DNA from 3 places in the Lysinibacillus sp. FN11 genome. Region 1 is predicted to be linked to each of the others. Evidence: riboswitches for the same ligand, from Rfam matches in the RefSeq annotation. Region 1 holds a riboswitch; each other region holds the start of a gene.

Evidence for each region. A riboswitch is a leader RNA that binds a small molecule or an ion and turns the genes downstream of it on or off. The one in region 1 is predicted to bind lysine.
Region 2: it holds a riboswitch for lysine, as region 1 does, so the genes downstream of both, NP781_RS24015 (amino acid permease) here and NP781_RS09685 (transporter substrate-binding domain-containing protein) in region 1, are expected to answer to the same signal.
Region 3: it holds a riboswitch for lysine, as region 1 does, so the genes downstream of both, NP781_RS15635 (aspartate kinase) here and NP781_RS09685 (transporter substrate-binding domain-containing protein) in region 1, are expected to answer to the same signal.

What each region holds. Positions count from the first base shown of each region.
Region 1 is NZ_CP102383.1:1,806,181-1,808,460, reverse strand. Features, by position in the region: gene NP781_RS09685 (transporter substrate-binding domain-containing protein) at 1-791, opposite strand, end outside; lysine riboswitch at 910-1,096, opposite strand; partial or broken gene odhB (2-oxoglutarate dehydrogenase complex dihydrolipoyllysine-residue succinyltransferase) at 1,435-2,280, opposite strand, start outside.
Region 2 is NZ_CP102383.1:4,585,273-4,587,552, reverse strand. Features, by position in the region: gene NP781_RS24015 (amino acid permease) at 1-797, opposite strand, end outside; lysine riboswitch at 880-1,056, opposite strand; gene NP781_RS24010 (CynX/NimT family MFS transporter) at 1,234-2,280, shown strand, end outside.
Region 3 is NZ_CP102383.1:2,937,144-2,939,423, reverse strand. Features, by position in the region: gene uvrC (excinuclease ABC subunit UvrC) at 1-397, shown strand, start outside; lysine riboswitch at 505-682, shown strand; gene NP781_RS15635 (aspartate kinase) at 816-2,042, shown strand; gene NP781_RS15630 (YslB family protein) at 2,141-2,280, opposite strand, start outside.

The DNA of each region.
Region 1 (2,280 bases):
CCTTTTAGGATTTCATTGATTTTTTCACGATTTGCGTCATCTTTACGTAAGCCTACAGCAATTGAAGTATTTGATAGGTCTGTATCAAAGCCTTCTTCAAATGCTACATATGTGAATTTATCGTTGGCTGCAGAAGCGGAAATGCCCTCTGGACGTTCAGCTACATAGCCATCAATTTTACCTGCTTCTAGTGCCACACGCATTGCTGGGAAGCTCTCCATTGCCGTTTGCTTTTCTACGCCTTTAATTTGATCGATAACTGTGTAGTTTGATGTATTTAATTGTGATGTAATTTTAGCACCTGAGAAGTCTTGAATCGATTTTGCGCCTTCATATTTGCTACCTTTTTTAATAACCATAACAAAATCAGAAGTATAATAGTTTTCTGTAAAATCAATTGTTTTCTTACGTTCTTCTGTTGGTGACATACCTGCAATAATTGCATCAATTTTGTTCGATTGTAGCGCTGGAACTAATCCGTCCCACTCCATTTTAACAATGACTAACTCTTTGCCTAAACCTTCAGCGATTTTCTTTGCCATTTGTACATCATAGCCACCTGCATATTCTGCATTATCCGCAATTTTCACTGCGCCATTCGCATCGTCTTGCTGTGTCCAGTTGAACGGTGGGTAGCCAGCCTCCATGCCAATTCGGAATTCACCGCCGCCTTCTTCTTTGTCAGTTCCAGCATCACTTGAACCGCCCTCTTTTTTGTCGCTTGTGCCACATGCAGCTAGCACAATTGCCGTCATGATAGAGATCATTACTAACAACCATTTTCTTTTCATGAAAAACTCCCCTTTTCTGTAAAAAAATAAGACAACTGTACTAAAAAAGACCTAAGTTTATTGAACTTAGGTCTTACCTTTATGACAGTTGCCCAAATCCTCACTATAATTTCCATGTTTCCGAGATAGCACAACCTAGTAAATCTGGAAATCCATTTACTAGGACAGTCCTGCACTTATTCACTGCAGACCCAGTATAAAAGTACGAGCTCCTTTTATACTTCGGCGATATTTCCTTCTTCATTGCGTCTTCGCTTGCTTTTACTCAACAATGAACTAATAAATACCGCGCCTCTACCTCACTGGTAACAATTCGTGAGGTTTGTTTATTTAATTGATATTTAGATACTACTATAAAACTAATATGTTCGTCAAGACGATTTTAACATTTTTCTGACTAATGACAATATTAGGATATTGTGCGTTCTGCTTCCACTTTAAATCGTTGAACTTTTGTTGATATTTCTGAAAATTACAACAAATATTTATTATAGAGTATGTTCTCTATGTGAGAAAAGTCGCTTTTTTTCTTTCTTTGCTCCTCTAAACGATATAACATTCGTACTCATTCAAGCATAGAATCGGTCAATACCTTTTATCATACAAAAACCCTGCTGAACATTGTTCGCAGGGTTTAATGGCATTATGAATTTAATAATAAATCTTCAGGATTTTCGATTAATTCTTTAACTGTTTTTAAGAATCCTACAGAATCTTTACCATCGATGATACGGTGGTCGTATGAAAGTGCTACATACATCATTGGACGGATTTGAACTTCACCATTTACTGCAACTGGACGGTTTACAATTGAGTGCATACCTAAAATACCAGCTTGCGTACCGTTCATAATTGGTGTTGACATTAATGAACCGAATACACCACCATTTGTGATTGTGAATGATCCACCAGCCATGTCATTTAAGCCTAATTTTTTATCACGAGCTTTTGTCGCTAAGTTAGCGATATCTTTTTCGATTTCTGCAAAGTTTTTACTATTTGCATCGCGTACAACTGGTACGACTAAACCTTCTTCAGTTGATACAGCAATACCGATATCAAAGAAGTTATTTAAATGAATTTCATCGCCAGAGATTTGAGCGTTTACGTATGGGTATTTTTTCAGTGCTGCAACAACAGCTTTAGTGAAGAATGACATGAAACCAAGTTTGATGTCGTTTGCTTTTACAAACTCTTCTTGTTTACGTTTACGAAGTGCCATGATGTTTGTCATGTCAATTTCGTTGAATGTTGTTAACATTGCTGTTGATTGTTTAACTTCTAATAAACGTTTTGCAATTGTTTGGCGACGACGGCTCATTTTTTCAATTGTTACACGGTCAGAATTAGCTGCTGGTGTGAATACTACTGGGCCACCTGAAGTTGCTACGGATGTAGGTGCTGCTGCTGGCGTTACAGCTGGTGCTGTACCGTGAGCTGCTACATCTTGTACACGTACACGTCCTTGTGGATCTACTGGAGATACCGC
Region 2 (2,280 bases), 2.1 Mb from region 1:
AACATCCCGATTGCACCAATCGCTAAAATATAAAACAAAAGAATACGCCAAAATACAGATTTAACAGCCTTCGGAATATTTTTACCAGGATTATCTGTTTCACCAGCTGTAATTCCTAGTAATTCTGTCCCTTGGAATGAAAATCCTGCAGCTAGGAAAATACCAAATGTAGCAAGGAAGCCACCATGGAATGGCCCATCACTAACAAAGAAATTAGTAAAACCTACAGGAGCCTGCCCACCTAAAATACCAAAAATCATTAGTAAGCTAATGATAATAAAAACAATAACCGTTGCTACTTTAATCATGGCAAACCAATATTCACTTTCACCATAACTTTTTACGGATAGTAAATTAAACGTCAATACAACAGCAATAAATAATACTGTCCAAAGTGCTGATGAGCTATCTGGGAACCAATATTTCATAATTAATGACACAGCAGCAATTTCGGCAGCTATGGTGATTGCCCAGTTATACCAGTAGTTCCAGCCTAATGCAAAGCCCAAAGCGGGATCTACAAATTTGGTTGCATACGTACTAAATGAACCTGATGATGGCATATAGGCAGCCATTTCCCCTAAGCTTGTCATTAAAAAATACACCATAATACCGATTAAAGCATAGGCAAGCAAAGCTCCCCCAGGCCCTGCCTGAGCAATAGCACCTCCACTGGCTAAAAATAGCCCCGTACCAATTGTACCGCCTAAAGAAATCATTGTAATATGACGGCTTTTTAATTCTTTTTTCAGCTTCGGCGCTTTATGTCCGAGCTGATTTACTTTTATTTCACTCACGATATAGCTTCCTTCCTATTTATGAGGCAAAAAAATGCCATCACATATACACTGTGATGGCTACGTTAATCCTCAGTTTTTCCTACATGATAGCTCAACACGTTGTACAAACGTGACAGTTCTGTTCCTTTCGGAGACAGCCCCAGCATGAGGTTTTCAAGTCCCCTCACACTTCGGCAATATTTCCTTTCAGCTAATCTCATCAATGCTTGTCATTTCAATTAGCATACTTATAAATATCGCGACCTCTACCTCAATACAAACATGAGGCATATAATTATTAAATTTATGATGTTTATTATACTAACATAAGACCATAGACATTTCAATACCGTAAGAAATGTTCCGTATTTTATGAATCTTCTACTATTTTTAATAGTGTGATAAAGTGTGATAGTAGTTCAATTAGAATGGTTATTATTAGGGGGGATTTATTTTGACTACAAATGATCATACCACTAGTTATCCAAGTAAAAAAATTAGCTGGAAAGGAACAACCTTACTTTTAGTCTTTGGCGTTATCTTTATAGCCTCTACATTACGAATGCCACTAACTGTTGTTGGTCCAATTATATCCTTTATCCGTGAAGATCTTGGAATATCTAATGTATTGGCAGGCTTTCTAACAACAATTCCATTGCTGGCTTTTGCTATTATATCTCCATTTGCACCAGTTGTAGCACGCAAACTAGGGCTTGAGCTAACATTATTTTTATCAACTTTTCTCTTGGCCTTAGGAATTGTCCTACGTTCACTTGGTACGACAGAATTACTTCTATTGGGTACTGTGTTAATTGGCGTAGCCATTTCTTTTGGAAATGTACTAATTCCAGGATTATTAAAATTAAAATTTCCATATCATGTGGGTTTATTAATGGCCTTTTTCACCATGTCCATGAATTTTACTGCTGGCCTTGGAGCTGGTATTAGCTATCCGATAGCTAATTCATCGTTAGGCTGGCAAGGTGCGCTTTCCATTGCACTCATACTCGTTCTAATTACAATCCTAATTTGGATACCTCAACTAAAGTCAAATTACCCAGAACCAGTTACTACATCTAAAAAGACCAGTACACCTTTATGGAAATCACCTGTTACTTGGGCTGTCACAGGGGCAATGGGTTTACAGTCTTTATTATTCTATACAACAGCAGCGTGGATACCTGAGATCTATATTGCTCAAGGTTTAGCGCCTGATAAAGCTGGCTGGATGTTTTCAATCATGCAATTCTCACAAGTACCAATGGCTTTGGCAGTGCCTATTATTGCAGGTAAAATTACTTCTCAACGCCCACTTGTATTGATGTTTACATCCTTCTATTTAGTAGGCTTTGTTGGAGTTGTCATGGAATGGACAAGTCTTGGGGTCCTGTGGATGGTTCTTCTAGGGTTAGCAGGTGGTTCTTCATTCGCCCTAGCAATGATGTTCTTCACTCTCCGTACTCGTACTGCATTTGAAGCAGCAGATTTATCAGGCTTTGCA
Region 3 (2,280 bases), 1.1 Mb from region 1:
ACTAGAAGATGAGCTTGGTCTTGTTATACCGATTGCTGGTTTAGCCAAGGATGATAAGCATAATACTTCTCAGCTATTGTTTGGTGATCCACCAGAAGTGATTAGCTTAAAACGTACAAGTGATGGCTTTTATTTATTACAACGAATTCAAGACGAAGTCCATCGCTTTGCTATTACCTTCTTGCGTCAACAGCATGAGAAACATGCCATTCAATCTGTATTAGATCATATTGAAGGGGTAGGACCAAAACGAAAGCAACAGCTGCTTAAACATTTCGGTTCAGTCAAAAAAATTCGAGAGGCGAGCGAGCTAGCATTACAGGAGGCTGGGATGCCTGCTAATTTAGCAAGCCAAATTTTTAGCTATTTTCAGCAACAATCATTGTCAAAGGAATAGGCATGTGCTATGGTTATAAATAACATTGTTTTCAATGTTATGGAGAGTCAACTGCGTGACTAGTTTGTTTACGCTAAGGCTTAATGAATTGAATACATTCACTTTAAAGTGATGATAGAGGTGCAAGATTCAAGAGTAACGCGATGGAGGATGGACAAGTCCAGAGATATTGTGTGAAAGGGGAGCTTGCCGAAGTGCAGTATTGTTGTTCCATTGCTGTACTGGTTTTGCATTTAAGAAATGTAAGACTGTCGATTCTAAACGTTTCGGAGAGCTATCACACATGCGCAAGTTACGATTATTGTACATGTTATAGGCAGCTTTCACGTTATGTGGAGGCTGCCTTTTGGTTTTCCAGAAACTGTTTTACACCTCATGATTTTGTAAAATATATGAACTGGAAGGGAGAACGAAAGAAATGGCTAAAATCGTGATGAAGTTTGGAGGAGCTGCATTAGCTTCTACTGAACAAATCCAAGAGGCTGCTAGGAAAGCGATTGCTCAAAAGGACAAAGGATTTGATGTAGTAGTGGTCGTTGCAGCAATGGGACACACTGCGAAAGAGATGAAATTGATGGTACACCAACTAACTGACGATGTGTCGAAAAGAGAATTAGATGCAGTGTTGTCAACTGGCTCTCAATTATCAAGTGCTTTATTTGCCATCGCCTTGCAGGAAGCAGGCTATGAGGCTGTGTCTCTAACGGGATGGCAAGCTGGTATACATACGGATGGTATGTATCGGCATGCTCGTATCGACTATATAGATATTAATCGAATGGAAGAACACTTTGCACAGGGACAAATTGTGGTTATTGCTGGAGAACAAGGGATTGACGAAGAGCACAATATCACCATGCTTGGGAAAGGTGGAGCTGAAACAGCTGCTGTTGCACTTGCCATAGCATTGGAAGCGGAGAGAGTAGATATGTATACAAATGTGGATGGTGTTTATACAGCAGATCCACGATATGTTACAAATGCCCAAAAGCTACAGGAAATTTCCTATGATGAAATGTTGGAGTTATCTAATTTAGGGTCTCATATCATACATCCTCGTGCGGTGGAGTTAGCGAAAAAATTTCAAATGCCTGTTATTATACGCTCCAGTTTAATAGAATCAGTAGGCACTTTATTGAAGGAGGAAGTGGAAATGGAAAAAAATTCAGTCGTTCGTGGTGTTGCATTTGAATCAGATATTATTCGTTTAACAGTAGGGTATGATGCTTTTTCCAATGCTTCATTAGCAGATATATTTATGGTGCTTGCAGAGAACCGTATTAATGTTGATATTATTGTCCAAGCCATTATTGATGGGTTGAAGCCAACTGTATCGTTTTCCATTTTAAAAGAGGAATTTGCGAAAGCATTACGTGTTTTAGAGGATAGTAAATTATCACTCGGATTTAGTTTTGCTGACTTCGAAATTGGACTAGCAAAAGTTTCTATTATTGGTTCAGGCATGGCTTCCAATCCAGGCGTTGCCGCTCGTATGTTTGATCGGTTACGTCGCGAAAATATCCCTGTAAAAATGGTTAGTACTTCTGAAATAAAAGTGTCCGTTGTTGTACCACAGGATGATATGATCCAAGCAGCTAATGCTCTCCATGATGAGTTTAATTTAGAGCAAGCACTTTACATATAATAATAGAAGAAACAGCATTTTATGTAATTGACCGAAATAAAAGGAAGAAAAAAGAAGGATTGTCATCCCAATCTTTAATGGGAGACAATCCTTTTTAATTATTCTGAGGGAATGGTATTCATAATACGTTCTTTAACGTCCCATTTGACTGTAAACATGACGTATTGTTGCTTTTCCCGTTTTTCACTATAGCATTCTGTCAGGTAGCCTTTAGCTAGTTGAATTTGCTCTGCTATAA